3 regions of the Paenarthrobacter sp. 10L420 genome follow, and region 1 is predicted to be linked to each of the others. Evidence: riboswitches for the same ligand, from Rfam matches in the RefSeq annotation. Region 1 holds a riboswitch; each other region holds the start of a gene.
What was found. Region 1 has a riboswitch for cyclic di-AMP ahead of AC1DD5_RS24205 (NlpC/P60 family protein). Riboswitches for the same ligand answer to the same signal wherever they lie in the genome.

Region 1 (10,092 bases):
ACCACCCGTGCGCCCTGCACGGTGAGGCCGTCGGGGACCTCGGTGAGGAGGTCCTTGACCAGCAGTTCGGCGAGCTGGTCCGCCGTCGGGATGTCTGTTTCGCCGATCCCGGGTTCGCCGTGGATGCCCATGCCCACTGCCATGCGTCCTGCCGGGACGGTGAAGAGCGGGTGGTCCGCGCCGGGCAGCGTGCAGCCCGTGAACGCGACGCCGAACGAGCGGGTGCGGTCATTGGCGCGCTCGGCGATCTCGATGACGCGGTCCATGTCATGGCCGGCCTCAGCTGCGGCCGCGGCCACCTTGAAAACGGTGAGGTCGCCGGCGATGCCGCGGCGCTTGTGTTTTTCGGCCAGGGGAGCGGAGGAGATGTCGTCGGTGACGGCGATGCTGCGGCAATTAATGCCTTCGGCGCGGAGTTTGTCCTGTGCCTGGGTGAAGTGGAGGACATCGCCGGCGTAGTTGCCGTAGCCCAGGAGCACGCCGCCGCCGTTGTCCGCGGCCTTGGCTACGTTGTAGACCTGCTGCGAAGACGGGGAAGCGAAAAGGTTTCCCATCGCGGCGCCGTGTGCCAGGCCTTGGCCAACCAGACCTGCGAAGGCCGGGTAGTGGCCGGATCCGCCCCCGATGACCAACGCGACGGTGCCGGGAGTGCTGCGGGTGCTGCGGGCGACGCCGCCGGAGACGCGCCGTACCCAGCGGCCGTGCGAGGCGACGAATCCTTCGATCATCTCGTCAGCGAAGGCTGCGGGCTCATTGAACAAGCGGGTCATGCGGGGCTCCTGGAGCTTTGGATGGAAGGGGGAGGGTTACGGCTCGGCGTGGTGTCCGGCGCCTTGGGGGTCCAGGGCCTCAGCGGGGATGCCCTCAGAAGCCTTGCGCTGCCGGCTGAGGGTGACCATGAGAATCGAGGAGAGCAACATGAAGCCGCCGACGACGAACATGGGAACCGTGTAGCCGCCTGTCAGGTCCTTGAGCCAGCCAGTGATGTAGCCGGCGCTGAAGCCTGCCAGGTTGCCCACCGTGTTGATGAGCGCGATGCCCGCTGCAGCTGCTGCACCGGTGAGGAACTGTGTTGGCACGGTCCAGAAGTTGGGCAGCGCTGCAAAGATCGACATGGCCGTGATGGTGATGACGGCGATGGTTGCAGCCGGGGACCCAGCGAAGAGTGCCAGCGGGATGCTGACGCCGCCAATGAGCGCGGGGAGTGCAATGTGCCAGGTCCGCACGCCACGCTTGGTGGCGTCCTTGGACCAGAAGTACAGTGCGAAAGCAGCCGGCAGGTATGGGATGGCCGTGATCAGGCCCTTTTGGAAGACATCGAACTTGGTGCCGTAGAGGCCTTCGAAGCCGGCGATGATGGTCGGCAGGAAGAAGCCCAGGGCGTACAGGCCGTAGATGAAACCGAAGTAGATCAGGGAAAGCATCCAGACCCGGCCGTTGCCGAAAACGGTGCGGACGCTGACGTGCTTGTTGCTGGCCGTGGTTTCCTTCTTTTCCTTTTCAAGGGCGCTGGTCAGCCAGGTCTTTTCCTCGGACGTCAGCCACTTGGCCTTGGCGGGGGAGTCGGCCAGGTAGAACCAGGCGATGATGCCGATGAGGATCGCGGGGATGGCGACGCCGAAGAACATAAAGCGCCAGCCCTCAAGGCCGAAGAACACGCCGTGCTGCTGGATCAAGGCGCCTGCAAGCGGGGCGCCGATCACAGTGGTGAGGGGCTGGGCCAAGTAGAAGAGGGCAAGGATCTTGCTGCGGTGCTTGGAAGGAACCCAAAGGCTCAGGAAGAGGATGGCGCCCGGAAAGAATCCGGCTTCTGCCACGCCGAGGATGAAGCGCAGGATGTAAAGCTGGTCCACGTTTCCTACCCAGGTGAAGAGCAGGGAAACGATGCCCCAGCTGACCATGATGCGGGCAAGCCAGCGGCGGGCGCCGAACTTGTGAAGGGCCAGGTTGCTGGGGACTTCAAGAAGGATGTAGCCGATAAAGAAGACTCCGGAGGCGAAGCCGAATTGGGCCGCCGAGAGAGCCAGGTCGTTGTTCATGCCGTTGGGGCCGGCGAACGAGATGGCCGTGCGGTCCAGGTAGTTGATGAAGAACATCAGGGCGACGAACGGCACCAGCCGGATAGCCACCTTCTTGATTGCGGATTTTTCGACCACCGATTGTGTGGTGTCCACGTTGACTCCTAGATGTTGGTATCCCTGCGGATCCTGCATTGGATGCGCTGGGTTGACTCGTGTCCTTGCCGGGTAGGGGCCGGCGATAGCGAAGCTTGTGATTTAAACCATAGGACTGGATTCTAAATTGGTCAACCGGTTGACGAGTTAAACTTTTTGAAGTCATTTCGCCCCCGGGATCAATTGGTCATCCGGTTGCTACGCTGTGAAGGTGTCAGCGAACTCCGCCGCAGCAGCGGCCCATATGACGGCAGCCCTTGCCCCCATGGAGCAAGGCTCCGTTGTCTCCGAAGTAGCTGAGCGGCTGCTCGCCTACTTCACCAGCGGCGACATCGCGCCCGGTACGCGACTACCCGCCGAGCGCCAATTAGCTGCCTCCCTCGGTGTCGGTCGTTCAGCTGTTCGCGAGGCACTGGCCGCGCTGGAGATCCTGGGCATTGTGATAGTCCGCCCGGGCTCGGGAACATACCTGCGCGACGGCGTCTCCGAACTCTTGCCTCGTACGCTCAGTTGGGGGCTCATGCTTGGTGAGCCCAGGACCCGCGAGCTGGTCGAATTGCGCAGCGGGCTGGAGGTTCAGGCTGTGGAACTAGCGGCGCTCCGAGTCACGGATGAGGCCTTGGGCCGTATGCGCGCCAACCTCGACGCCATGGAAAAGAACCTGGACAACCTCACAGCTTTCGTTGAGGCCGATGCCTTGTTCCACCGTGAAATCGCCCACGCCTCCGGGAACACGGTCCTCGAAGAGCTCTTGCAGAGCATCCGCTCGCTACTGCGGATCTGGGTCGACAGGGCGTTGACCGATGAAGGCCATGCTGAAGCGGCGCTGCATGAGCACACCGCAATTTACGAAGCCCTCGTGGCCAGGGACGCTTCAGCGGTTTCCCTGTCCATGCGCTCGCACATGACGACGGCATCGCGTCGGCTCCTGGACGGGTTCGACGCAGCCCAGTAAGCTCTTTCGACCCCGCGAGATGGCACTTAAGCCCAATGTTTGGGCCAAACATTGTGCTTAAGTGCCATCTCGGCGGAGGGGTACCGGTGCTGGTGCGGCAGACCTGACCCCATCAGACGTGGTGGCGGGATTCGAACCCGCGTGCGCTGCTTTGCAGGCAGCTCCCTGGCCTCTCGGGTACACCACGTGCAAACGACACTAGGCGCCCGAACCCGGGCCGATCAAAGTTCATTGCCCCGGCTTTCGCAGGGCTACGTTGGCTTTCGGGGGACTACGTTGCTTTTCCCAGGATTACCGAAAAGCTACGGAACGTTGCCCTTGGTGACGTCCCCGCCGGGCCAGCCTGGAAACTCCCGCGGCGACCAGCAGAGTGAGAATGGCGGCGGCTGCGTGGGTGTAAAGCATCAGGTCAGCAGCATGCACTTCGCCTGAACCCGGCTGACTGTCCGCAGGAACGGCCACAGGCTGCTGGGGCTGCCCGTGCAGATGGTCAAGGAATCCGACGCCGGAAAATGAGCCCCCTAAAGCTTCGAAGCCGAAGAACAGCAGTTGCTGGGCCACGCCGGAGAGCAGCAACAACAGGATGGGCCCATGGATCCAGCGGGAAATCAGTTGTGCGGCCAAGGCAGAGAGGGCAACGAACGCCAGCAGGACGGGCATCGCAGGGGCACCGCCACCGGAAATGACGTGTGCGGCAAGACCGAGCGCGACAGCAACCGGCCCGGCCACCCAAGCCCACTTGTCCTGCAGAGGAGTTGCGCGCATCGCTGTCCTTCCCTTCCCCATAGGTTAAACCCAACAGGTTAAAGCAGGACAGGGACTGGGAACAGGCCCTACGCCAACAGCGTGTTTACAAGCCGTGCTGCCACTTTCGCGGTTCGTCCATCAATATCGAACTCCGGGTTCAATTCGGCAACGTCCACGTGCAACAACGTCCCGCTTGCGGCTACTTGGCGGCAAATAGCACTAATCACGGGCAGCGGCACCCCGTACGCAGCAGGGGCACTGACGCCCGGCGCCACCGAAGCGGGCAGTACGTCCAGGTCGATCGTCAGGTACAACACATCGATTCCAGCCACGAAGTCGGCTACGAACGTCTCGACGCGTTCCGCGGAACAGTCCTCGTCCAGCAAGTACTTCACGCCCAGGCGGTCAGCGGTGTCAAAGAGCGTACGGGTGTTGTTGGGCTCCGAGATTCCGACGACGGCGTACTTCAGTTCGCGTCCGGCTGCGAGTTCTTCCTGGGCCATCTGGAGGAACGGGGTACCGGAGCTCGGGGTGGGCTCATCACGCAGGTCAAAGTGGGCATCCAGGTTCAGGACGCCCAAGTGCTTTCCGCTACCCACCGCATTGGATCCGGCCACGCCCAGGTAGCTGGCAAACGCCGTCTCGTGGCCGCCGCCCAGCACCACGGTGAGGTTTCCGGCGTCGAGCAGTTCCGAGATGGCGCGTCCGGCGCGCTGTTGTCCTTCTTCCAGTGAGTCGTCCTCCACAACCACGTCCCCGGCGTCGAACACGTCACGATCCACGTGGAACGCCAGCGGGGCCAGTGCCGAACGAATGGCAGCCGGAGCCGCTGCGGAACCGGTTCGGCCCTTGTTGCGCCGCACCCCGGCGTCGCTGCAGAAACCCAGCACGACGGCGGGACGAGAGGCTTCAGGAGCGGCAGGGGAAGTAAGGGGTGCTATGGCCTGCCACCAGCGGCGATGTTCGTCGCCGTCGCCGTCAAAGCGGCCGGTCCATGGCGTGGGAAGGACGTCTACGGAGGGGCTGGTGCTGGTGTTTGGGGCCATGCCTTAAGCACACCCCACCTGCGTGCCAAAAAACAGCTTTAGCGTGCCCCAGTGTCTGAAATGCCGGACAACGCTACTTGACGCCCAACAACTCCTCCACAGTTCCGATGCCGAAGAACAGCAGGAAGGCGGCTGCCACTGCCCACATCAAGGGGTGGACTTCACGTGCACGGCCCTGGAAAGTGCGGATCAGGACGTAGGAGATGAAGCCTGCGCCGAGGCCATTGGCAATGGAGTACGTGAACGGCATGAGTGCGATGGTCAGGAACGCGGGAATGCCAACGCCCCAGTCCTGCCAGTCGATCTTGCCAACCTGGGACACCATCATGAAGCCCACAACCACCAGCGCAGGTGCAACGGCTTCGAACGGGACCAGGTTGATGAGCGGCGTGAAGAACATGGCCACCAGGAAGAGCAGGCCCGTGACAATGGAGGCCAGACCGGTGCGGGCACCTTCGCCAATGCCCGCGCCCGACTCAACGAAGATCTGGTTGGACGAAACGGACGCGCCGCCACCAACGATTGCGCCCAGGGCATCAACCTGCAGGACGCGGTCCACGTTGGGAATGTTGCCGTGCTCGTCCACGGTTCCGGCCTCGTTGGCCAGGCCCACCATGGTGCCCATGGCGTCGAAGAAGATGCTGAGGAGGATCACGAACGCCAACAGCGCAGCAGCCACAAATCCGAGGTGTTCAAAGGCCCCAAAGGGGTTGGCTTTGCCGATCAGGGAGAGGTCCGGAGCGCCCCATTCGGAAAGTGTGGGGGCCACCAGGGACCAGCCACGCGGGTTGACGTTTTTCCCGTCGAAGCTGGGACCAATGTGGAGCGTGAACTCGAGGATGGCGGCCAGGGCGGTAGACACCACGATGCCGATCAGGATTGCGCCGCGGACCTTGCGCACTACCAACGCGATGGTCAGGATCAGGCCGACGGCGAACACCAACGTCGGCCAACCCATCAACTTGCCCTCCACACCCAGGCCGAGCGGGACAGTGGTGCCTGCGGCATCCGGAATTCGCCGGACAAAGCCGGCGTTCACAAGGCCGATCAAGGCGATGAAGAGGCCAATGCCCACTACGATTGCCGTCTTAAGGGCTTCCGGGACGGCCCTGAAAACGGCCGTGCGGAATCCGGTGAGTACCAGGATGAGCATGGTGACACCCGAAAGCACCACCAGCCCCATCATGTCCGGCCACGTCAGCCCGGGGTGGGAGGCAACGGTCACGGCCACGAACGCGTTCACTCCCAGCCCGGTTGCCACCGCGAAGGGGTGCTTGGCCCAGGCGCCCATGAGGATGGTCAGGATGCCCGCCACGAATGCAGTCGTTGCCGCTACGGCCGTGAAGCCAAGAGATGCTCCGCTCGAGTCTGCCCCGGAGAGGATCAGCGGATTCAGCACCACGATGTAGCTCATGGCGAAGAAGGTCGCGAAGCCGCCACGTATTTCCCGCGAGTAGGTGGACCGGCGCTCGGAGATTTTGAAGTAGCGGTCGATTGCAGAACCTTGTTTCAGCATGAAGGTCTCCGGGGATCGGGGGAGTTTGCTCTCAAATCCTATGCCCGCCGATGCGGGGTGCCGGGACGATTCGCCTAGTCTGTAAGGAAGCCAACACTAGGAGAAACCGCCCCATGCGTACCATCCGCCCGCTTCTGGCCGCCGTCGTAGCCGCTATTGCGTTCGCTTCCGCGTTGCTGCTGGGCGCCGCTCCGGCCTCCGCGCACGACGTCGCCGAATCAACAACTCCGGCCAACGGTGCGCGGGTAGCTGAAGTGCCGGCGTCGGTGTCGATCACGTTCAACAACCGGCCACTGGCCATCGGTTCGGGCGTAACTGTCACCGCTGGGGGCGAAAACTGGGCAGATGGCGCAGTGGAGATCATCGACAACATGGCTGTCCAGAAGCTGCGTCCGGGCGCTCCGGCTGGCGAATACACGGTGGTGTGGCGCGTGGTCAGTTCAGACTCCCACCCGATTGAGGGAACCTTCAAGTTCACTGTTTCCGGAACAAGCACGACGACGGCGAGCGGCTCAGCAGGCGCCTCCCCATCGGCTTCGGCGGCTGTTCCGACGGCGGGGACGGCAGCGCCCGGTACCGAAAATAGTGAGCCCGCTCCGGCAGTTTCCCAACCCTTCCCCTGGAGCATTGTTGGCCTCGCCGTCGTGGCAATCGGTCTCGTGATCTTCCTCGCTGTTACAGCCCGGAAGAAGCTGGCGGCTCCGAACGAGCCGGATGACGAAAATTCCGCGGAATAACGGGGTTTTCTACATACTTGCGAAGATCTCGAAACGGTCACTGCGACACGCCAAAAACGAACTGCTCGTTACGTAAATGTGACTTTGAAGTGATCTTCCCGTACGGTTGTACTTGTGCCTGTTCCACGTAACGGGCATTTCCGGGCTGATTGCCTAGCTCTGCCACAGTCCGGAATCCGTTCGCAGACAAACCTACGGCAGAGACGGGGAACCCATTTTGGCCCGCTTTCAGAGCGCGCCTTGGGGTGAAGTCACGAAGCTTCCGCTGCACAGCGGGGGATAGTGGCCGGGTGACTCCCATCCGAATCCGACAGCTAACCTCGCAGGCATCGGGAGAGGCTCTTTCATGTCTTCACGCATTCTTCGCGGCCGTCGTAAGGCGGACAGCGTACGTCCTAATCCGTTCATTTCCATCTCCAAGGCTGTTGCCAGCAACGCATCCGGCGCAGGTCGCCAAGCCGCTGTCATCGCAGCAGCTTCAGGCCTCGTCCTGACAGGCTCCATTGCTGCCCACGCAGCAGAGACCCCTGTTCAGCGCGACTCCAGCCCTGCTACGGTCGCCGAGACCGTCACTGAGGGTCCCACCAAGGTTGTTACGGCCGCCTCCACGGCCACGATCAACTTCGAGCGCCCTGCGGTTGCTTCCGTTGCGGCTCCCGTTATTGAAAAGCCGGCACCCGTTGCTCCGGCTCCGGTTGCCAAGCAGGCCCCAGCAGCGGCCACTGTCAAGGCCGCCGCAACTACTACGGCTACCGCTCCGGTGGCAGCCGCGCCTGCTGCTGCGGCTCCGGCTGTTGGTGGCGTCAACGCCGCTATGGTTGCCTCGGCTTACGCCCAGATCGGCATCATGCAGGATTGCACCGCCATGGTGGAACGGGCCCTCGGCTCCGCAGGCATCCCGGTTGGCGACCTCGCACCCATGCAGTTCCTGAACTACGGCAAGGTTGTCAGCGACCCCCAGCCCGGTGACATGATCGTCCAGTCCGGCCACGTAGCCATCTACATCGGCAACGGCCAGGCCATCAGCGGTGGCATCAACGGCAACCAGACGGGCATCCACCCGATCAGCTGGCTCACCGCAACCGGCCCCATCACGTACGTACGCGCTGGCGCCTAAGCTTCACGCTCCAACTCAAAAGGCCGGTGCCTTCGAGGACTAACGTCTTCGGAGGCACCGGCCTTCTGAGTTAACTTTTGTTCGTTTCTAAGCCAGGGCGATGCCCGGCGAAGCTGGTAGAGCCACCTTGGCTGAGATTGCTTGCCCTACTGCCTTGGCTTGCCGGAGTACTTCCTTGGGCGTGGGTGTAATGAGTTCCCCCACGCCTACCAAGTGCATTCCCACGGCACGCATGGCTGCCACGAGGTTCTGGCCTATGGCGATTCCCAAGTCCGTAAGCATTCGGCGCAGTTGGCTCTGGGCGCAGCGCGTCACCACGATGTGGTCGGCCAGAAGAACTCCTGTGGCTGTATGCACGGCCCATTGCCGTGGGGTGGATTCAAGCGGGCCGTAAACGCCCAGCCCAGCCCTCTGGCTGGCCGTGTTCAGGCTTGCTGCGAGTCCATATCCAAGCTGCTGGGACGAGTCGCCGCCCAGGAAGTCCAGACGAACAGCGCGTGTGGTGGTGCGGACATCCAGGTGATGGCTTGCGGCGTAGTTGCGCAAGTGGCGCAGGATCTCGTTGCGTTCCTGCATTGCCGCGGGGTCCGCTGCGTCGCAGCGCTGGAGCATTCCCGTATGGACCGATGGTCCGGTGGTGGACAAAGTACCAAAGCCATCCAGCACGATGGAACCTACGCCATAGCGGCTGAGCTCGCTGGCAACAGCCAAACCGGACAGGCCGGTACCGATCACCACGGTGGTAGTCCGTTCCGTGACGGAATCAGGAGTGAGTGACACTGCTTGGGTTCCTCCTTGACGTGTGTGCCTTTCGGCAGCGCGTGGGATCGCGTCCGTGTTCCCCAAGCGGCCGCAAATAAATGGCCGGATTGTGTCCTGGGACACTTTTGCCGGCCATTCGGTGACTCGAACACTACCGAACTTTTTCTGCCATGGATAGCCTCGGCGGCAGCGTGTTTTGGATGTTCATCCGCAGCGCAACCTGGAGGGCGGTGAGCGTGCCGAAAACCGAGCCCGGACCGTTATCCACATAGCCCATAGTCGCCTTGATTCGGCATTGCCAACCGAGAATAGTGGGCATTGGAAGGAGAACCCCAGCGGGTTTCTTCGGCCTCGGCTATTGGTTGCACGCCAGCAAGGGGACACCGGTACGGAGAACCTCTGGCAGAATGGCCGGAACATCAAGCAGTAGGTGGAGAGGCGGGCCCCAATGGACCAGCACGGCAGACACGTTGAAGAACCACGGGACGGCGAGGAGCAGGCAGTGGCGCCTGGTGGAATCGTCGTCGGAGTGGACGGATCCGAGCATGGTCAATGCGCCCTTGTGTGGGCCGCGCGTGAGGCGGAACGGCGCCAACTTCCCCTGCATATAGTCACGGCTTATTCGGTGCCCATCTTCGCGGCATCCGGCCTCGACGGCGGGTACGCCACTGTGGACGATTCCGTGATCCGCGAGGGCGCGGAAGCAATCGTCAAGCAGGCCATGGATAAGGTCTCGAAGAACAACCTCGACGTCGATGCTTCGGTGGAGAACGGCGATGCCGCAGGGGTCCTCCTGGACTTGTCTGCAAACGCCGCGCTCCTGGTGTTCGGCAGCCGTGGCCGTGGCGGCTTCGTTGGGCGTCTCCTGGGCTCGGTCAGCAGCGCCTTGCCGGCTCACGCAAAATGCCCCACCGTAACGGTCCCGCTCTACTGTGCGGACCGTTTGGGCGAGAACACCGAGGACAAGCACATTAAGGCTGAGCACGCCAAGGCCGGGCCACGCACGGTGGAAAACGTCGTCGCCGTGGGTGTGGACGG
Region 2 (10,092 bases), on a different contig from region 1:
AGGTGCGCCGCCGCAAGAGCCCATTGCGCCAGGTAGCCGACTTCGCCGCAGCCAGTGGTGTCGGGCAGAAGGCCGGAGTCGCGCTTGCCGCTACCGGACTTGCCCTGACTGTAGGCCTGCCTGCCACAAGCCCGGTCATGGCCACATCCGAATCCGGCCAGGCCGAGGCGGCCCTCTCCGTGCCGGGTGGCAGCCAACCCGAAGTTTCTGCGGCAGCCTCTGCCAAAATCGATTTCAGTCGCGCAGCAGTCGCTACCGCCGCTGATCCTGACGGCAAGCTCAAGCAGTTGCTGAGCGCCCAGTCAGCGGGGAGCATTCAGCGCGCATCCTCACTTGGCACGCTGGGAAGCCCTCTGGACAAGCTGGTCACGGCATCGCCGTTTGGCTACCGCGTCAGCCCCCTTACGGGCGGCACCGGTGACTTCCACCGCGGCCAGGACTTCGTAGCCCAGTGCGGTACTGCCGTTCACGCCGCAGCCGCAGGCAAGGTCACGTTCGCAGGCTGGCATGAGTACGGCGGAGGCAACCGCGTCGTGATTGACCACGGCAACGGCCTCGAGACCACGTACAACCACCTGTCGTCCTTCAACGTCAAGGTGGGCCAGACTGTCAGCCGTGGCGATACTGTCGCGCTGAGCGGCACTACAGGCGCATCTACGGGTTGCCACCTCCACTTCGAGGTCCAGGTAAACGGTGAAGTCGTAGATCCCATGGGCTGGCTCTGAGCCAGTTGATGGTTGTCTATCGCATTCATGACACGCCCGTGACCTGAATGTGACATTCACGAATATCTGTTGTACCGTCTAAAGCGCATCGGCTTTTTAGGGGGCCGATGCACTTGAGTGGATTGCCTAGCTCTGCCACCACTCGAGGTCCGTTCGCAAAAATCGTCTGGCAGGGGCGGGGGAACCAATTTTGGCCTTCGAATCAGAAGGCCTTGGGGTTAAGTCGCAAAAGCTTCCTTGAAGCCGCGCGGCCGGATGACTCCCATCCGAATCCGACAGCTCACCTCGCAGGCATTGGGAGAGGCTACCTTCGTGTCATCACGCACTACCCCTGCGCGCCATCGCGCCGAATTGGTTCGTACGAACCCGTTGAACACCCTTTCCAAGGCTGTCTCAACCAATGCAGGCACCGTAGGCCGCCAAGCCGCCGTTCTGGCCGCAGCCTCGGGACTTGTTCTCAGCGTTGGACTCCCGGCCCAGGCCGCTGACACCGACGTTTCCAAGTCGGAATCCTCCAGCACCCAGCAGTTGGTCGCCACCGCGGTTGTTACCGCTGAGCCCACGGCAACCGTTTCCTTCGAAAGCCCCGTTGTGGCTACCAAGGAAGCCCCCAAGGTTCAGCGCGCCTCCCAGCGCACGCAGGCAGCCGAAGGCCAGACGGGCGACGCCCTCGCTGCCCTGTCCTCCACGGCCAAGGATGCCGCATCCAGCGCGGCAGCTTCCGGACTCGCAGCAATTGCCTACACCGGCATTGGCCACCCCTATGTCTGGGGCGGCACTTCCCCCAACGGCTGGGACTGCTCTGGATTTGCCCAGTGGGTCTACGCCCAGGCCGGCATCAGCATCCCCCGGGTCAATGCCTGGACGGCCATGAAGCCCACCAGCACGCCGGCCCCCGGCGATCTCGTCATGCAGAACGGCGGAGCCCACGTGGGCATCTACGTCGGCAACGGCATGATGATCAGCGCGCTCAACCCCAGCCAGGGGACGCTCCTGACCCCGGTCGCAGCCACCGGCACATCCTCGTTCTTCACCCTCCGCTAGGAAAATCCCATTCGGGGTAAGCCAGCATGCCCCCCAAGTGCTGGCCGCCCATAACCTGCGTGCGTCCCCACCGTGCGCGGATACGAAAAGAGAGTAATCATGACCAGTGCAAACAAGGTTGCACGGCATAGAGCTGAGGCCCCCAAGACCAGCTCACTTGCCGTCATTGCCAAGGCTGTCAGCGACAACGCCGGTGGCGTTGGCCGTCAGGCAGCAGTGATCGCAGCTGCATCAGGCCTTGTCCTGACCAGCGGCGTGGCTGCAAATGCTGCGGATACCAATGTCCAGCGCGAATCCACGTCTGCGTCCACCCTTGATGTGCAGTCGGTTGCCCAGGCCACCATTGCTGCCGATTCCAGCGTTGCCATCTCCTACGAGCGCCCCGTAGTCAAGACTGTCGAAGCCCCGGCTCCCGTCGTCGAGAAGGCACCTGCCAAGGAAGCTCCGGCTGCCGGCGGCACCGCTACTTTGGCGGTCAACACTGATACCTCCGCGGCAAAGGCGCCTGCTGCATCCAGTGGCCTCGGTGCAGCTATCGCTGCAGCGGCCTACGCACAGCTCGGTGTCACGCAGGACTGCACCATGCTGGTGACCAACTCGCTGGCCGCCGTCGGTATTCACTTCCACGATTGGCCGGCCGGCTACCTCTCCCTCGGCCGCACGGTCAGTGCAGCTGAAGCGCAGCCCGGCGACCTCGCTTACTACGCCAACGGTGGCTACGGCGGAATGGCACACATCGCTGTTTACGTCGGCAACGGCATGGCAGTCCACGGTGGATGGAACGGATCCACCACGGCACTGTTCAGCGTGAACGTTGGCTCCGGCCCCGTTTTCATCCGCGTCAACGGCTGATCAAATACTCCACGGAACACCCCGCAGGCGCACGCCGGCGGGGTGTTCTGCTTTAACCAGCAAGGTGTCCCGCACATGAACTTTCGCCAACACCACAGGCGAAACGGCAGAAAAATTCGTTGATACGGCATATAAGTGCTTACCCTTGTGTTGTCGATCCACAGCCCGTACAAGCAGAGGGCAGCCGGCCCTCGTGCCCCTGACGGGTGCGGCCGTGAAGAGGTACGTGCATGCGCACACTCGTTCTGAATGCTGGATATGAACCGCTGGCGGTAGTAACCTTCCGCCGGGCGCTGGTCCTTGTGCTGACTGGAAAAGCTAGCGTGGTGGCCGAAGGCGACGAGCCTGTCGTCGGGCCACAGGAGATTCTCGGAAGACCATCCGTGATTCTTCTCAATCGCTACATCCGGCCCCGGTACAACAAGATCACTGCCGTGAGCCGCCGCGGGGTACTCCGCCGCGACGGCCATCGCTGCGCCTATTGCGGGAAAACAGCGCACACCATAGACCACGTCCACCCCAAATCCAGGGGCGGCGCGGATTCCTGGGAAAACCTGGTTGCGGCGTGCTTGAAATGCAACAACGCCAAGAGTGACCACACGCTCGCCGAGATGGGTTGGAAACTTCGTTTCAAACCTGGCGTGCCCACAGGAACCATGTGGCAGATCAAAGAACTCGAGAAACCTGCGCCGGACTGGGATCCGTTCCTGTTGCCGGAATCCGCCGCCTGATCGATTTCTGTTGCCCTCCCGCCGTCCGGGTACTCTGGGCGGATGGAGTTCAACGCTGTGATTCTGGCGGGTGGCAGGGCCACCCGCCTCGGTGGCGTGCCCAAGCCCGGATTAACGTTCGACGGCGCCAGCCTCCTTTCGCATGCCCTGCAGGCGGCGCGGGGTGCTTCCGCAGTGGTGGTGGTTGGTCCAGACACTTCTGGTGGCGGTGGCGTCCTGCCTGATGGAGTTCTTAGCGCGCGGGAGGAGCCGGCCTTTGCCGGCCCTGCCGCCGCGATTGCCGCTGGTTTGGCGGCTTTTCATCAGGCAAGGGAGCAAGCGCCCTGGACGCTCGTCCTGGCATGCGACATGCCGCACGCCGCCAGGGGCATTGAGCCCCTATGGGAAGGACTGCGTGCGCATCCTGAAGTAGAAGGCGCAATGGCCGTTTCAGCCGATGGCCGGCAACAGCCCCTCCTGGGCATCTACAGCACCCGGGCTTTGGAAAGGGAAGTTGCGGCAGCTTCGGGGTTAACGAACTCTTCAGTGTTCCGGCTGCTTGCTAGGCTGAACCTGCTGGCCATTACCGTCCCCGATGGGTCTACCGATGATGTGGACACGTGGGAGGACGCTGAGGCCTTGGGCATACACGACGAGCAGGAGGCGGACATGAAGAGCCAGGAAGAGACGCTCGAGGACTGGTGCCGCACACTGTTGCAGGCCTTTGAGCTTGAGGGCGTTGAAGTGGACATCAATGAAGTCCTTGCCGTGGCAGGAGCTGCAGCCCACTCCGTGGTGCGGCCTGCTGCGCCACTGACAACGTTCATCGCAGGTTACGCTGCGGGCATGGCCAGGGGGATCGGGCAAGCCGCGGACGACACCGCCATGAGCGCTGCCCTGGATCTGGCCCGCCAGGTTGCCAAGCAATACCTGGAGCCCGGGACTGAGGCGGAATGACCGAGGCCCCCGGACAGGGCCACCACCACGCGGCACACACATGGCATGAGGCCCGGCAGCGTGCCTTTGACGTCGCCGCTCCCATCCCGCCAAGCCCAGTGCCGTTGAAGGCTGCCTTGGGAAGGACATTGGCCTCGGATGCAGTGGCCATTCAGGACATGCCGCACTATGCGTCCTCCGCCATGGACGGCTGGGCTGTCAACGGAACGGGTCCATGGATTCTTGTTGAGCCCGGACACAGACTTGCTCCCCACCAGGCCAGTCCCATCGTCACCGGAGGACTCATTCCACCAGGCGCCAAGGCCGTTCTGCGCACCGAAAGCGGCGTTATTACCACGGACGACGACGGCCTTCCGATCCTTGCGCTCGGCGGCTTGGCGAAGCCGGGGGAGCCACGCAATGGCCAGCACATCCGCAAAGCTGCCGAGGAAGCCGCAGAAGGGGACGTGCTGCTCAAGGCCGGTACCGTCCTGAATCCTGCGCACATTGCCTTGGCTGCCCTGGCCGGCCTGGATGAGCTGGAAGTCCTGGGGAAACCCTTGGTGCGATTCCTCCTGACGGGATCGGAAGTGGTGACGCAAGGGGTTCCCCTACCGGGGAAGGTCCGGGATACCTTCGGACCTCAGCTAGGCGCTGTCGTCGAACTCCTTGGTGGCATCGCAGGAGAGCAACTCAAGGTTGGCGACAACTACGACGACTGGCTTGCGGCTTTGCAGGACACCGAGCCTGAACCCGCGGAACCATATGCAGCACCGGAGCCGCCGGCCGACGTCGTTATTACTACGGGCGGTACCGGACGCTCAGGGACGGACCATTTCAGGAGGGCCGTGGCTGAACTGGGCGGCCGGCTGCTGATCGATGGCATTGCCATGCGCCCTGGCCACCCGGCCGTGTTGGCGGAGCTTCCGGACGGACGCTTCGTGCTGGGCCTGCCCGGGAATCCGCTGGCGGCCATGATGGCATTGTTCACCGTGGGGGGGCCGCTGCTCGCAGCGCTTGGCCACGGGAAGCTGGAGGACGTTGGCGAGGTTCCCAGCGGTGCAATGATCGACGCCGATCCTGGACGGACGCGCCTGATGCCTTTCAAGCTGGTCTACGGATTGGCATCGCCCGCGCAGCATGCCGGCCCGGGGATGATGCGTGGGCTGGCGGGAGCAGATGGCGTCTTGGTGGTGCCGCCGCATGGTGTCCAGATGGGCGAACTGGTCCCGGCCTTTCCCTTGCCGTGGGGTAAACCTTTGCCCGCACCCAAGGCCGCAGAAGGAAAACCCCGCAAGTCGCCGGCCCGCCAACAAAAGAAGGCCCCGTCCGGTCCTGTTGACTGGAGCGCGCTGGAAGCCTAGGGGTCGCCGGGTGGACGCAGGTGGCAACTGGGTGCCCGGGCTTGCAATGATGGACCCATGAACAGGCATGCTCCCGAACAGGACATCAATGAAGATGACCTGCAAATCCACCCGCCCAAGAAGGCTGCGGCAGGCCTCAAGGCTGTCACTGTCGCCCTTGAAAGGGGCTACTCCCAGGCAGGAGTAGCCCGCACGGTCCGCTCCATGCTCAGGGTCAACCAGCATGACGGCTTTGATTGTCCGGGCTGCGCCTGGCCGGAATCCATCACGGGACGTCGCAGTCCCGCGGAATTCTGTGAGAACGGCGCCAAGGCAATCGCTGAGGAAAGCACCACACGGACAGTGGGGGCAGATTTCTGGGCAGCACATTCCATCGCCGATCTTGAAGACAAGACCGAATACTGGTTGGGGAGCCAAGGGCGAATCGCCGAGCCTGTAGTCCTCAAACCGGGGGATACCCACTATTCCCCGATCAGCTGGACTGAAGCCTTTGCCTTGATCGGGGAGCATATCAATGCCACCACACCTGATCGCTGCGTTTTCTACACCTCCGGCCGGACGGCCAACGAGACCGCGTTCATGTACCAGTTGTTCGCCCGCAGCCTGGGCACCAACAACCTGCCGGACTGCTCCAACATGTGCCATGAGTCCTCGGGCAGCGCGCTGAACCCGACCATCGGGATCGGCAAGGGAACGGTCTCGCTGGAAGACATCCACCACGCCGAACTGGTGTTCGTGGTGGGCCAGAACCCCGGAACCAACCATCCGCGCATGTTGTCCGCTTTGCGTGACTGCAAGAACAACGGCGGAAAGATCGTTGCAGTGAACCCGCTTCCGGAAGCGGGACTGCTGAACTTCAAGGACCCCCAGTCGCTCAATGGCGTGATCGGCGGCGGCACTACTATCGCGGACGAATTCCTCAAGATCAAGGTCGGTGGCGACCTCGCTCTGTTCCAGGCCCTGGGCCACCTGCTCCTGGAGGAAGAGAAGCGGAACCCGGGGACGATCGTCGATAAGTCATTTATCGGGAAGCAGACCGAAGGCTTCGAAGCGTACGCCAAGGCGCGGTCCCAGTTGGACTGGGAGGAAACCGAGCGCGCAACAGGGCTGTCCCGCGAGGAGATCGTCACTGTGGCGGGGCTGATGGCCAAATCAAAGGCGACCATTATTTGCTGGGCGCTGGGCTTGACCCAGCAGCCGCACTCCGTGGATACGCTGAAGGAGATCATCAACCTGCTCCTGCTCCAAGGCAACTTCGGCAAGCGGGGAGCCGGAGCCTGCCCGGTGCGTGGCCACTCCAACGTCCAGGGCGATCGCACCATGGGTATTTGGGAGAAGCCGGGCGAAACGTTCCTTGCCGCGCTGGACGAGGAGTTTGGTTTCCGGATGCCTCGCGAGCATGGATATGACTCCGTGGAGACCCAGCACGCACTGGAAAAGGGGGAGGTGGATGTCTTCGTGTCCATGGGTGGAAACTTTGCTGCAGCCGGTTCTGACACTGCAGCTTTGGAGGCCGGGCTCAAGACCGCTGGACTGACTGTCCACATCTCCACCAAACCCAACCGTGCCCACGTGGTTCACGGGAAGACATCCCTGATCCTGCCGACGCTGGGACGCACGGACACGGACGACAAACACCCCAAGGGCAAGCAGTTCCTCTCAGTAGAGGATTCGATGTCCGTTATCCACAAGACGCAGGGCAGGCTGGCTCCGATCTCCGAGCACCTGCTGAGCGAGCCCGTTATCGTCGCCCGGATGGCGCAGGCGACCCTCGGGGATGACCACGGCGTGGACTGGCGTGCCATGGCAGAGGACTATGACGTGATCCGGGACCACATCTCACGTGTCATCCCGGGGTTCGAGGACTTCAACGCCAGGGTCCGCACCAAGAACGGGTTTGTCCTGCCGAACCCGCCGCGGGACACCCGTACCTTCGCCACTGATATCGGCAAAGCACGCTTCTCGGTAAGTCCGCTGGAGTATCTTGAAGCTCCAGAGGGCCACTTGATCCTGCAGACGGTGCGCAGCCACGACCAATACAACACCACGTTCTATGGCCTTGATGACCGCTACCGCGGGGTCTCGGACGCCCGCAGGGTGATCCTGGTCCACGAGGAAGACCTCGCTGGTCTGGGCTTCGAGGACCGTGACCTGGTGGATGTCATTTCCACCTTTGCCGGTACGGAGCGGCGGGCAAATAAGTTCCGGCTGATCGCATACCCCACGGCCAAGGGCTGTGCTGCCGCATACTTCCCGGAAGCGAACGCCCTGGTGCACCGCGAGCTGGTGGCCCGGGAATCCAACACGCCCGGCTACAAGGCGATGACTGTACGGTTCGTGAAACACCCCGAGGAGAACGGATCCTGACATGGGACGCGTGACCCAGCGCCGAAAGCTGCATAAGTTCGTCCTGGACGGATCGCCCCAGGCCCTGGAACACCCTGTCCGATACAAGGAAGACATCCTCGCGGTCGAGGAGCCTCTGGAAATCCGTCTTGGAGATATGTCGTTCTCCGTGACCATGCGGACCCCTGGAGACGACTTCGATCTGGTGGCGGGATTCCTTGTGTCGGAGGGCATCATCTGGGAGCCGGGGCAACTGGTCTCCGAGCGTTTCTGCGCGGGGGAGGACGAGGAAGGCGTGCAGACCTTCAACGTCGTGGACGCACAGCTGCGGCCCGACGTCGAACGTCCGGACACCGGCCGTAACGTCTACACCTCAAGCTCCTGCGGCATTTGCGGCACCGACTCGATCGACGCCGTCCGGAAGTCCTCGCGGCACAGTCCCCAGGACGATGAGGTCACGGTCCCCGTAAAGGCGCTTGCTGCCCTCCCGGACCGGTTGCGTGAGGCGCAGGCGGTTTTCGCCAAAACAGGTGGCGTCCATGCCGCGGGCCTTTTCAGGATTCACGACGACGGTACTTCCGAGCTGCTGTGCCTGCGGGAAGACGTGGGCCGGCACAACGCCGTGGACAAAGTGGTGGGTTGGGCTTTGCGGGCCGGCAAGCTGCCATTGAAAGGAACGGTTCTTCAGGTATCCGGCCGGGCATCTTTCGAGCTCGTCCAGAAAGCTGCCATGGCGGGCATTCCCGTCCTTGCGGCCGTTAGCGCTCCCTCCAGCCTCGCGGCCGAGCTCGCGGACGAAACAGGTATCACGTTGGTGGGCTTCAGCCGTGGGTCGAGCCTGAACGTGTACGCGGGCAGGGACCGGATCGTGGGAGAAGAGGCTGGCTAGCGCCGCTATTCCCTGTGGATAGTCCTCGTTCACTTGGCTATTGAGCTGGAACAACGTAGATTTTATCCATCGATTGGAATCGCTGTGTCCTCGAATAACGCCGTCCATAAAGTGCCGGCTCGCCCGCCAGCCATGACGCTTTGCCACCAGCCAATGCCTAAGGGGATTTAATTGCACGACGATCGCCGGATCACTGAACAGCGTCTCGATCGATTCGTTCGGGAACGTCTTCTTCCGGCCATTTACGGCAGGTCCGTCCCACTGCAGCTCAGCAGCTGGGATGCGCCTGGAGAACCCGTGCCCGCAGCCGAGGCCATGCGCCAGCTCTTCACGCCCCAGGAGCCGGGCGCACCTTGGGGTAAGCCGTGGAGCACTAAATGGCTCCGCCTGCAGGGTGAAGTTCCAGAAGGCTGGGGTTCTGCCGAGGGGACGGCGGTGGAAATCATCGTGGACCTTGGCTTCAACAGCGACGTGCCGGGGTTCCAGTGTGAAGGCACAGCCTGGCGCGCCGATGCCAGCATCATCAAGGCCATCTCCCCACGTAACTACCACGTTCCGCTGAAGCTGCTCGGTGGCGGATTGTCCGTGGATTTCTATGTGGAAGCAGCAGCCAACCCGGATGTGTCGCAGGGTTGGTCATTTGCGCCTACTCCTTTGGGGGACAAGGCGACATCCGGAGACGAACCCCGGTATCGCCTCGGCCGGATTGCCATTGCCGAACTCAACGAGACGGTGTGGGAACTGAACCAGGACGTGTGGACACTGAGTGGTCTCATGCACGAGCTCCCCATGGAGCTGCCGCGCCGCCACGAAATCCTGCGGGCCCTGGAACGGATGCTGGACATCATGGACCCGGACGATGTTGCGGGAACGGCTGCCGCAGGCCGCGAGGCACTGGCAGAGGTACTGAGCCGGCCCGCCTATGCTTCGGCCCACGAACTCGTGGCTACCGGTCATGCGCACATCGACTCCGCTTGGTTGTGGCCTGTCCGTGAAACCATCCGCAAGTGTGCCCGTACATTCTCCAATGTCGTGGCTCTCATGGACGAGAACCCCGACTTCGTCTTCTCGTGTTCCTCGGCCCAGCAGATGGCCTGGATCAAGGAATTCTTCCCTGAGCTTTTTGTCCGCATCCGGGAAAAGGTCAGGGCCGGGCAGTTCGTTCCCGTCGGTGGCATGTGGGTTGAATCGGACACCAACATGCCCGGTGGCGAGGCCATGGCGCG
Region 3 (10,092 bases), on a different contig from region 1:
ACGACGCCCGGAATCTGGCACGCTCCCTCCAGGACAGCAACGACATCACAGTGTTCGTCGATGGCACGGTCCACCGCCTGCCCGATCAGGCGAGGGACGCCGTCGTCGATCTTCTTGCGAGGCTGAGCCGCGGCGAAACTGTCACGGTCAGCAGTGTCGAGGAAATGCTCACGACGTCGCAGGCGGCGGAACTCGCAGGCATCTCCCACACGTATCTGCGCAATATGACCGACCGCGGGGAAATCCCTGTGGAATACCGCGGCACGCATCGGCGAATCCGCCAGGCTGCGATCATGGAATGGCTGGAAACCCAGAAGCGCAAGCAGGCCGAGACCTCCGCGGGAAATGACGCTCCGAACGACTAAAGCGTCGGAGTGATAAGGATCAAGCAACGATCCCAGCCAACGGGCCAGCACCTGATTAGGCCGGGGTTACGCTTGTTTGGTGGGCAATTTCAAAGGGTGGCATATAGTGGCCGGGGTGGCCGCAATGGCCCTTGCCGCACCCTTGGGATCGGCCATGGGATTGAACTTCGTAGCCACCTTCATGTTTGCCTGCGTTGTCTTCGTGGCGGTCGCCATGTGGACAGAATCCAAGATCGCCCGACGCCGGGAAGCGGCTGATGCTGCGGCCGCCCCTGACGCTTCGCGTGCGGCTGGCGACCCCACTGAGTCCGACGACGTCACCCGGGACTAGGTTCCGGGAGTCGGATTTGGAACCCACTTCAGCATGCGGCACCTCTTCCTTCTCTAGCAGGGGCGGGCTGACAACACTTGAGGGAGTTGAGTGGTTGCCGCCAGCCACTCTGCAAGATCCCGGTCCAGAATCCGAGCCAACTTCAGACAAGCCTCATGCCCCTGCTCTGCAGTGAGCCTCTGACGCTGCCCAGGTAGGGGAAAACCCGCTACGAACGGCTCATGGTGGGCAGCACGGTTCCGTACAGCATGAACCATTGCCACAACGCCTAGGGTCCAAGACCTCGTGAATCGTTCGCCATCTGCGGCAGCCACGGTCCTGCCGCCGCGGAATGCCTTATTCAGGCACGAGTTCCATAGATTTTCATGAGACATGTGAAATCTTTGCGGTTCTCTGCCTACGTAGCCGCCTGGCTCAAGCAGACCTTTCCAGAAGCCGAACATCAGCCCAGCGATAAGATGACCAGATGTTCGTCGGTCTTGGCCCAGCTTGGACCACGCTTCGGCCAACTTACTCCGGCTAGGGCCATCAAGGCCTATGTCGTTCGCATACCATAATCGACCAAAGACAGTGTCCAGCTGCTTGGCCATCGCATTCCTCAGAGCTACCTCGACGATTGCAATATCAGCAAGAAGTGCGATCGCCACGTCGCGGTCCCAGACATAGAGCCGCCTGGCCAGCGACGCATCGTGGGAGGCAGCAGCCGCGTAAGTTGCCATCCGGACAGACGTAATTGCCTCATCGAGAGCTCGGTTGTGAGCACCGTTGGACCATGTTTCAAGATTGGCCAAGTCCTCATGCTCCTTGCTAGGCTGAGTGCGAAGTCCCCGGACCCGCCTCTCTGGACCAGAGCCATGATGCGGCCGGGGTTATTTCTTTGAATTGCCAGTCTAAGCACGTGATTTGCCTGGCCTTCCTCAGATCCGGGTTTATCCACAGGAGGGCTACCGCGGCGCTGTGTATGATCTGCAACCGCGCCGCGAATTTCCCATCTGCCAGCTCCTCCCTTACAGGAAGCCTCGGGCGCTATTCTCAACAAACAGGCAAGAAGAGCTATGGAGTCGCAGGGCTATCCAAAGCACAATTGAGAACCGGAGGTTCGGGAGCTGACGACGCTACTATCTGCCGACGTCGAGGCCTGCGGGCTGACCGGCCGGATTCTTTGGATGGATGGAACGGCACCGCCGCGGCCGGGCGGCCATGCCAAACCCGAGCCTGTCGAATCCGGGGACCCAAGGGAGCCCGCTTACATTCTCATCCACGGTATCGGCGTTTCGCACCGCTACCTGGCCAGGCTTCATGCCGTCCTCGCCGCCAGCGTCCCCACCTATTCGCTGGATCTTCCAGGTTTTGCCGGGACTCCGAAACCCGGCCGGCAACTGTCCGTTGAGGACTATGGCGCATTCATTGCTGAGGCACTTAAGGCGTGCGGCATCGATTCGTACATTCTGGTGGGGCATTCCATGGGCGTGCAATTCGCTATCGAAGCGGCCCTCCACGAGCCCGAATGCGCCCAGCAACTGGTGCTCATGGGCCCCGTAGTGGACTCCCGGCACAAGAACGTGGCCCGGCAGTCGCTGGCCCTGTTCCTGGATGGCCTACTTCGCGAAAGCCCGTCGTCCAACTGGATTGTGATCACCGACTACCTGCAATGTGGGCCGCGCTGGTACCTCACGGAGCTGCCCGTGATGATGAAGTACCCCACCGAGAAGCAGTTGGCCAAAGTGCGGACTCCCGTGCTGGTGCTCCGAGGGAGCCGCGATCACGTAGCCGGGCCGGACTGGGCTCTTCGCCTCTCGCGGGCAATTCCTCAAGGGCGGCTGGTCGAGATCCCGGGCGTGGGCCATGTTGCACAGCACATGCGGCCCAAGGCCGTGGCGGACGCTATCAGGAGCTTTGTCGCGGCGACGTCCCGGCAGAGTTAGGCGTCCCGCCGGAGTCAGGCACTAGTGCACGACGGCGAATCCCGGCATGGGTGCCCCTTGTTGGGTTTGCGATCTGGAGACTAGGCTGGCCGGGCAAGCACAATAGTAAGTTTGCTTAGGAAGGGCGACCATGACCAGCTATGACCCAGAGGACGATCCCCGGACCTTCGGCGTCTCGGGCGCAGCCGAGCCGGACGACACCGCGGGCGACACTGCCGGCGATCCGGATGATGTCCACACCGACCCAGACATGCGCCAGGACGAAGAGGACGATCCCGCAGCTTCCGCCAACCCCGACCCCTTGGATGGCAACGTCACGGGACTCGAACCGGGGGGCGGCGTACCCCCGGGCGAAACCCCGCCTGCCGAGGACAGCATGAGCAGCGACCAGGGGCACGAAGAGTAGGTCGTCGCCAAGCCGCTGTTACGTTGTTGGGCAACAACGTAACAGCGGTTCAACAACGGAGAACCACAACCGAGGAGCCCGAGGCTACGGCAGTCTCAGGATCTCCCCGAGGTCATAATCAGCTGGCTCCTCCAGTTGTGAGTAAGTGCAGCTCTCCGGAGTCCGGTCCGGCCGCCACCGACGAAACTGGGTGGTGTGCCGGAACCGCTCGCCCTCCATGTAGTCGTAGGCAACCTCAATGACGAGTTCCGGCAGGAGGGGAACAAAGGAGAAGTCCTTGCCGGCGCTCCACCGGCTCTGTGCGCCGGGCATTCGGGAACCCGTAGCCGCGGCATCTCCTTGATCGGCCCACTGACCCCAGGGATGTTCGCTGAACTCCGTCTGGTACGGCTCGAGTTCGGCCACCAGGCTTTCGCGCTTGGCCATGGGAAATGAAGCCACCACCCCCACGTGCTGCAGCTGGCCGGCGTCGTTATACAGCCCGAGCAGCATCGACCCCACAACCTTTCCCGTTTTGTGCCAGCGGAATCCAGCCACCACACAGTCCGCGGTCCGTTCATGCTTGGTCTTGAACATGACGCGCTTATTCGGCTGGTACGTCCCTCCGAGCGGTTTGGAAAGTATGCCGTCGAGCCCAGCCCCCTCCAGCTTCACGAACCACTCCTGCGCTTGATCAAGTTCCGTCACCGCCGGCGTTACGTACACGGGCGCCTCAGCCCTGGCGAGCGCCTTCTCCAAGGCGGTTCGACGCTCGGAAAACGGCTTGTCCATGAGGTTCTCCCCGCCCAGGGCAAGGATGTCGAATCCGATGAAGGAGGACGGTGTCTTTTCGGCAAGCATCCGCACACGGCTATCGGCAGGATGGATGCGCTGCTGAAGGCCCTCGAAATCGAGCCTGCTGTCAGCTATGAGGACGATCTCGCCGTCGATCACGCATTTGTCCGGAAGGTTCTTCTGAAGGGCTTCCACCAACTCGGGAAAGTACCGCGTCATGGGACGTTCGTTGCGGCTGCCCAGGATGATCTCGTCACCATCTTTGAAAACGATGGTCCTGAACCCGTCCCACTTCGGCTCAAAGTGGCCTACATCAGGGATCGAAGGAACGGACTTGGCAAGCATGGGCGAAATGGGCGGCATCACTGGGAGGTCCATACGACTATGTTCTACCTGCCAGCCGCGGCGGAAGCTAGTCTTGGGCGATGGATATCTTGGCCGTTCTAGTGGCTGTACTGGCAGCACCTGCCCTCATTGCGGCCCTTTGGTTCTGGGTCTCGCGCCAGAACAGCAAGGGGAAAGTCCGGCGCGGCGCCGCGGGTGGGATCCTGGGCGTGACGGACGAAATTTTCCGACCCGAGACCCATTACGCACACCAAATCCAAAGGATCCAGCTCGAGTTGCCAGCCCCGGCTCCGGCCCCGGAGCCTAAGTCCTAACGGACCTTCGCGCTGGAAGGCGTCCCGCCCGTTACATTAATGTGACTTTACTATGGCGCTCATGTACGGTCTAAGAGCGACCCGTATCTCCGCTGGGCCGCTTCCGGGTTGACGCCGAGCTCTGCCGCAAACCGGGATCCGCCAGACTAGCGGCAGAGACGGGGGACCCAGAGTTCCCGGGCCTGATTTTCCATGGGCCCTTGGGGTGAAGCCGCCATGTGCGGCCGGACGGCCTCGTCCGAACCCGACAGCTAACCTCGCAGGCGTTGAGAGGCAACCACCATGTCCCCAACCATGGATCAGCCGCGCCGCGCCCAAATAGCGCGCGAGCGTACCCAACCAACCGGACGCCGTCGGGCCCAACCCAGCGGATCCTCCACCAGCACGCCGGAAGCAGAAACAGGTTTTACAAGCACGACGCCGGAACCCGCCACTGCTCCTGTTCCCACCCCTGCGGCACCCACCACGCGCGCAGCCGCTCGCGCGGCAGAGCGTGAACGGGCAGCCCAAGCTGTAATCGCTCCTGAAACAGCTCCGGCAGAAACAGCACCGGCGGACTCTGCCCCAGTAGACTCCGCTGCTCTGGAGCCGGCTACGGCTGCGATTCCAACAGTTCCGGCGCCCACGCCGCTCGCTCCCGAACCGGCTGCAGATCCCGAGCCCGCCACCGCTGCCATTCCAATGGTGGCTGCTGCTGCACCCACCCCCGCCGCGCACGAACCCGAGCCCGCCACCGCTGCCATTCCGATAGTGCAGGCGCCCACGCCCGGCACTGGGGATCCGGTCACAGCCGAAATTCCGACCGTTGCCGCCCCTCTTCCCACACCTGCGGCTCCGGCGTTCCCTGCTTCGCCGGCGGAGTCAAAGAGCCCTGCCCAGCTCGCGGCAGCCGCCACCGCCGCAGCTGGTCTCGCAAGCCGGAAAGCCCTTCGTGCCCAGGCATCCGGTAGCGGGACAGCCCCTTCCGCGACAACGGCTGCCGAGTCCCCGACGGGCGTTGCCCCCACGTTTGGAGCGTCGTCCTTCAGCCACGAACCACACGCAGTCCTCACCAAGGCCGCCTCGGTCAAGACAATGGGCCAGCGCATGGCAGTCGTCGCTGGGGCATTGGGCCTGGTATTGACCGTTGGCACCATGAGCCAGGCCTTCGAGCTTCCCTTCTTCGGGCAGGAAACACCGGCTCAGGAAGCCAGTGACGCAAAGACGGGTGGCGACAGCAGGCAGTCAACCTCGGCCACCCCCGCACCCAGCTCGTCCAGCTCCACTGCATCAGCTTCGTCGGCGACCAGCGAGGCCGGACAGCCGGCAACTGTTGCAACGCAGTCGTCAGAAGAGGCACCTGCTCAGGGGTCGTCGTCGTCACTTCCGACTCCGCAAGTTTCACTCGCGGATCCTGTTTGGGTCCCTTCGTCGGCCCCGTCGGCTGTTGTCCCTGTGCCGGGCGTGACAACTCCTGTCCCAACCCAGCCGGCCCCGAGCCCGGTTCCCTCGGACACGGTTACCACCCCACCCGCCACAACGACGCCCAGTCCCACGGTTACTCCGACACCTACTCCAACCCAGACTCAGGCACCGAAGCCAAAGCCAACCGGAAATCCAAATGCCACCACGCCGTCAAGTGGTTCAGCCTTGGACCTGGACGGCATACTTGACGGCGCCACAGGGATCTTGAAGTGAGCACGCAACTTCCCAGGACCAGCAAGCACGTCGGATGGCACGGCCGGTACTGCAGCAGCAGCCGCACTGCCACCTTCCGCAATCGGATGGGCCGTTGGAGCTGCCAACGGCTGCGTCGGGCCTAAGGAATCACAGCTACAGCAATCACGGCAACAAGATGAGGCAGGCACCCGGGTGCCTGCCTCATCTGTTCCGTCTCGCTTTGTGTTTCGTGTGGCTCCTGTTCCTGGCATGGCGTTTCTAGCCAAGCAGCCACGCGACGATGACCAACGCCCCGATGCAAAGCACGGTGGTGCAGAGGATGACATCCCTGGCCATTGTCATTCCGCGTCCGTAAGGAGAAGCGAAGAGGAAGACGTTCTGGGCGGTTGGAAGGGCGGCCATGATGACGCTGGCCAACAGGTGCTGCCCGTCCAAGCCGAACACAAAGCGTCCCAGCACCCAGACCACCAGGGGCATGCCTGCCACCTTCAAGGTGGTTGCCACCACGGTCTCCACACGGCCATCGCCCCTTTGGAGAGGTGCCTTACCTGCCAGCGATATGCCAAAAGCCAGCAGAACCATAGGCACGGCAGCGCCGGCGAGCATGTCAATGGGTTTCTGGACGAGCTCCGGAGCATCCCACCCCGTCAGAGCCATCACCGCCCCTAGCCCCGAGGCGATAATCATGGGATTGGACAAGGGCTGCAACAACATTCGTTTCCACGAGATTTTTGTACCACCTGCCACGCCCAGGACGCTGAGGTAGAAGGGCGCCATAATCAGGAGTTGAACCAGAAGGACTGGAGCAACATGCTGCGCCGTGCCCACTGCATACAACGAGACAGGAATGCCAATGTTGTTCGCGTTGGCGTAACTACTGGCCATGGCACCAACTGCCGTTTCGGCGACCGGCCGCCTGAAGAACATGAAGCTCAACAAACAATAAAGAAGGCCTATAACGGCTGCTGACAGGAGTGCCAGAGGGGCATCGACCCCGAGTGCGGCACGGATATCGCTTTCACCTACCACCGTGAACAGCAGCGCAGGATTGGTGATGTAGAAGGCCGTTCGAGTCAGTGCGCTTTGGACATCAGGGGCCAGCACTTTGTAGCGGGCGGCGAAATATCCCACCGCGATGACCGAAGCGACGATGAGGATCCCCGAGACAACGCCGCCCACCGTGCTCCTAAAAATTGTTGAGAAACCGCTTTCTCAGCGTAGGGGACGCCTGCGTGGGTGTCCACTTTGGCCGTTCCGCAACACTCGTTCCCCAACACGCGTTCCACAACACTTGGCGACTCACCGGCTCGGCACCCGCTAGATCCGGGGGCGCGAGGCCCACCGCTGGGCCTTCAGTGCAGCATGCAGCTCGAGCCGGATCCCACCGCTCAACGGATCAGCTCCGATGAGTTGGCGGATCCGGCCAAGGCGGTTGTAGATGCTACTCCTGTGCAGGTGAAGTTTCGCCGCGACGTCCTGCACGGAGCTGTCGTTGTCGTAGAGCAGTTCCAGCACGGGCAGGAGTTCGCCGTTCTTATCCTGGTCCTCCAAAGTGCGGAAATGAACCGAGCCCGTGTCATCCCAGCCGCCCGGTGCTTGAAGACGATCGAAGAGTTGATAAACGCCCACCGCCCGGCTTTCCACCAGCTCCCCAAGGGGCGGATCCACGGCTGCGGCCTGTGCTGCCACTTTGGATTGCCTGTAGGCCCCTGCCAATTGCCGGATGACTTGGAACGGCTCGCTGATGCCCAAGATCACACGGTCCACCGCGCGGCCCGCCCGCTTAGCGAGCTCCAATTGATAGTGCACCAGGACCTGGGCGTGGTCCGCCCGGCCTCCGGATTCCCGGAACAGAACGACCGAATGCGTCTCCGTCCCTGCGCTGAATAACGCGGCGTTGACACCAATGGTGGACTGCAACGCTGCTGTCCGGTGGGTTAGCGTTGCAGCAATGGGGTCGACGTCGGCTCCCCCACCATCCGCGTCCAGGACGGTCACCAGTTGCCACGGGCCGCGGCCCTGGATCTCCTTCCAACCGGCCACCGCTGCCACTGCGTTCGACTCCCCGGCACAGGCGGCCAGGAACTCCTGCTCCCGCCTCCTTCGGAACTCTGATTCGGCCGTGTTGGAATCGAGCAGCAAACCAGCCAACAAGTCCAGTTCGTCACGCACGCCGGGCAATTCGGCGAGTATCGCCGTCGCGGTTTGCTCCTCAAGGTCCTGCTGCACCCACAAGTAGCCCACCCGAAAACCCCGCACCAGCAGCGGGACGCAAACCCGGCCGAGCATGCCCAGCTCGTCGTTCGCCGGAACAACAACCGGGCGCACCGCCGTCGAGATGCCGTGCGAGAGCTGCCAAGCACTGACATCGCTTGGCACGCGTTTGCTCAGGAGGAAGTTCACCCGGACGCGGTCGGCGTGGGATTGGTTGGAACTGTATGCGAGGAGGACGCCGTCGAGGTCCTCCAGGGACAGCCCCCTGCCCAGCTTGAGGGCCACACGTTCAACGATCTCCTCGACGTCCTGCTGCATCCAGAAAGCGTACCAACATCAGGCGACACCTGACGCTCTTGTACTCGACAAATGTCGAGCTGGTTTGAAGAAGATCCTTGAATTTACGGGGTTTTCACGTCTGCTGGCCTGGAGGATCATGTCGCCTGCCTCACAGCCGGATTTATTCTGGAATCACAGCCCGCAGCAAATATCCGGCCGAAAAAGCCGCTAACGATGGAGCCAGCAAATGATCATCGGCGTCCCTAAAGAAATCAAGAACAACGAGTTCCGCGTAGCCATCACGGCCGCAGGTGTCCACGAGTTCCGCACTCACGGACACACCGTTCTGGTTGAGCGGGGAGCGGGCTTGGGCTCTGGCATCACGGACGAGGAATACTCGATCGCGGGCGCCGAAATCGTTGCCGACGCGGACGACGTCTGGGGCCGGGCCGACATGGTTATGAAGGTCAAGGAACCCATCAAGGCCGAGTACCACCGCTTCCGCAAGGGCCTGATCCTCTTCACGTACCTGCACCTGGCCGCTGAGCCCGAGCTCACCGCCGAGCTCATCAACTCCGGCGTCACGGCCATCGCCTACGAAACGGTTCAGGAAGGACGCACCCTTCCGCTGCTCGCCCCGATGTCAGAGGTTGCAGGGCGCCTGTCCGTCGTGGTCGGCGCTTCCTCGCTGATGGCACCGGCCGGCGGCAAGGGCATCCTCCTTGGCGGCGTACCGGGTGTCCGTCCGGCCAAAGTTGTTGTCCTCGGTGCCGGTGTTGCCGGAACCAACGCCGCCGCCATGGCACTGGGCCTCGGTGCTGATGTCACCATCATGGACATCAACATCAACCGGCTGCGGGAACTCGACGCCCTCTACCAGGGCCGCTTGAAGACCGTGGCATCCAACGCCTACGAGATCGAGAAGTCAGTTGTCGACGCAGATCTCGTGATCGGTTCCGTCCTGATCCCCGGTGCCAAGGCGCCCAAGCTCGTCACCAACGAACTTGTGTCCCGAATGAAGCCGGGCTCTGTCCTTGTAGACATCGCCGTCGACCAGGGCGGTTGCTTCGAGGACACGCACCCCACCACCCATCAGGAACCGACGTACAAGGTCCACAACTCGATCTTCTACTGCGTTGCCAACATGCCTGGCGCTGTTCCCAACACCTCCACGTACGCACTGACCAACGTCACCCTGCGCTACGCCGTGGCACTGGCCAACCTGGGCGTCAAGGCCGCATTCGACCGCGACCCCGCCCTGGCCGCCGGCCTCAACATCGCTGCAGGCCACGTGGCACACCACTCGGTTTCGGAGGCGCACAACCTGCCCCTCGTGGCCGACTGGCACAGCGTGGTTACCGCCTAGGCTTTGCCCTGGCGTTGACTAGTCGCTGACCCGCTGTTTCGTCGCTGCCCAGCGACGAAACAGCGGGTTTTCCACGTTCTGGGCATTGGTGAGCGTCAACGGGCTCTCTAGCCG

Region 2: linked by a shared signal. The riboswitch ahead of AC1DD5_RS08855 (C40 family peptidase) and the one ahead of AC1DD5_RS24205 (NlpC/P60 family protein) in region 1 are both predicted to bind cyclic di-AMP.
Region 3: linked by a shared signal. The riboswitch ahead of AC1DD5_RS16725 (hypothetical protein) and the one ahead of AC1DD5_RS24205 (NlpC/P60 family protein) in region 1 are both predicted to bind cyclic di-AMP.

The regions. Positions count from the first base shown of each region.
Region 1 is NZ_JBFTJK010000031.1:12,174-22,265, forward strand. It holds gene AC1DD5_RS24165 (dihydroxyacetone kinase family protein) at 1-770, opposite strand, end outside; gene AC1DD5_RS24170 (MFS transporter) at 807-2,174, opposite strand; gene AC1DD5_RS24175 (FadR/GntR family transcriptional regulator) at 2,386-3,129, shown strand; tRNA gene AC1DD5_RS24180 (tRNA-Cys) at 3,246-3,316, opposite strand; gene AC1DD5_RS24185 (hypothetical protein) at 3,421-3,894, opposite strand; gene hutG (formimidoylglutamase) at 3,963-4,922, opposite strand; gene AC1DD5_RS24195 (NCS2 family permease) at 4,996-6,438, opposite strand; gene AC1DD5_RS24200 (copper resistance CopC family protein) at 6,552-7,175, shown strand; cyclic di-AMP (ydaO/yuaA leader) riboswitch at 7,350-7,518, shown strand; gene AC1DD5_RS24205 (NlpC/P60 family protein) at 7,522-8,292, shown strand; gene AC1DD5_RS24210 (FAD-binding protein) at 8,380-9,072, opposite strand; gene AC1DD5_RS24215 (universal stress protein) at 9,503-10,092, shown strand, end outside.
Region 2 is NZ_JBFTJK010000004.1:97,074-107,165, forward strand. It holds gene AC1DD5_RS08850 (M23 family metallopeptidase) at 1-725, shown strand, start outside; cyclic di-AMP (ydaO/yuaA leader) riboswitch at 870-1,033, shown strand; gene AC1DD5_RS08855 (C40 family peptidase) at 1,038-1,769, shown strand; gene AC1DD5_RS08860 (NlpC/P60 family protein) at 1,869-2,621, shown strand; gene AC1DD5_RS08865 (HNH endonuclease) at 2,852-3,352, shown strand; gene AC1DD5_RS08870 (NTP transferase domain-containing protein) at 3,395-4,288, shown strand; gene AC1DD5_RS08875 (molybdopterin molybdotransferase MoeA) at 4,285-5,631, shown strand; gene AC1DD5_RS08880 (FdhF/YdeP family oxidoreductase) at 5,689-7,998, shown strand; gene fdhD (formate dehydrogenase accessory sulfurtransferase FdhD) at 8,000-8,866, shown strand; gene AC1DD5_RS08890 (alpha-mannosidase) at 9,038-10,092, shown strand, end outside.
Region 3 is NZ_JBFTJK010000012.1:9,139-19,230, forward strand. It holds gene AC1DD5_RS16695 (helix-turn-helix domain-containing protein) at 1-365, shown strand, start outside; gene AC1DD5_RS16700 (hypothetical protein) at 445-696, shown strand; gene AC1DD5_RS16705 (alpha/beta fold hydrolase) at 1,863-2,621, shown strand; gene AC1DD5_RS16710 (DUF6480 family protein) at 2,752-3,027, shown strand; gene AC1DD5_RS16715 (ATP-dependent DNA ligase) at 3,112-4,179, opposite strand; gene AC1DD5_RS16720 (hypothetical protein) at 4,227-4,460, shown strand; cyclic di-AMP (ydaO/yuaA leader) riboswitch at 4,590-4,740, shown strand; gene AC1DD5_RS16725 (hypothetical protein) at 4,743-6,137, shown strand; gene AC1DD5_RS16730 (AEC family transporter) at 6,378-7,298, opposite strand; gene AC1DD5_RS16735 (PucR family transcriptional regulator) at 7,437-8,651, opposite strand; gene ald (alanine dehydrogenase) at 8,860-9,978, shown strand; gene AC1DD5_RS16745 (hypothetical protein) at 10,086-10,092, opposite strand, start outside.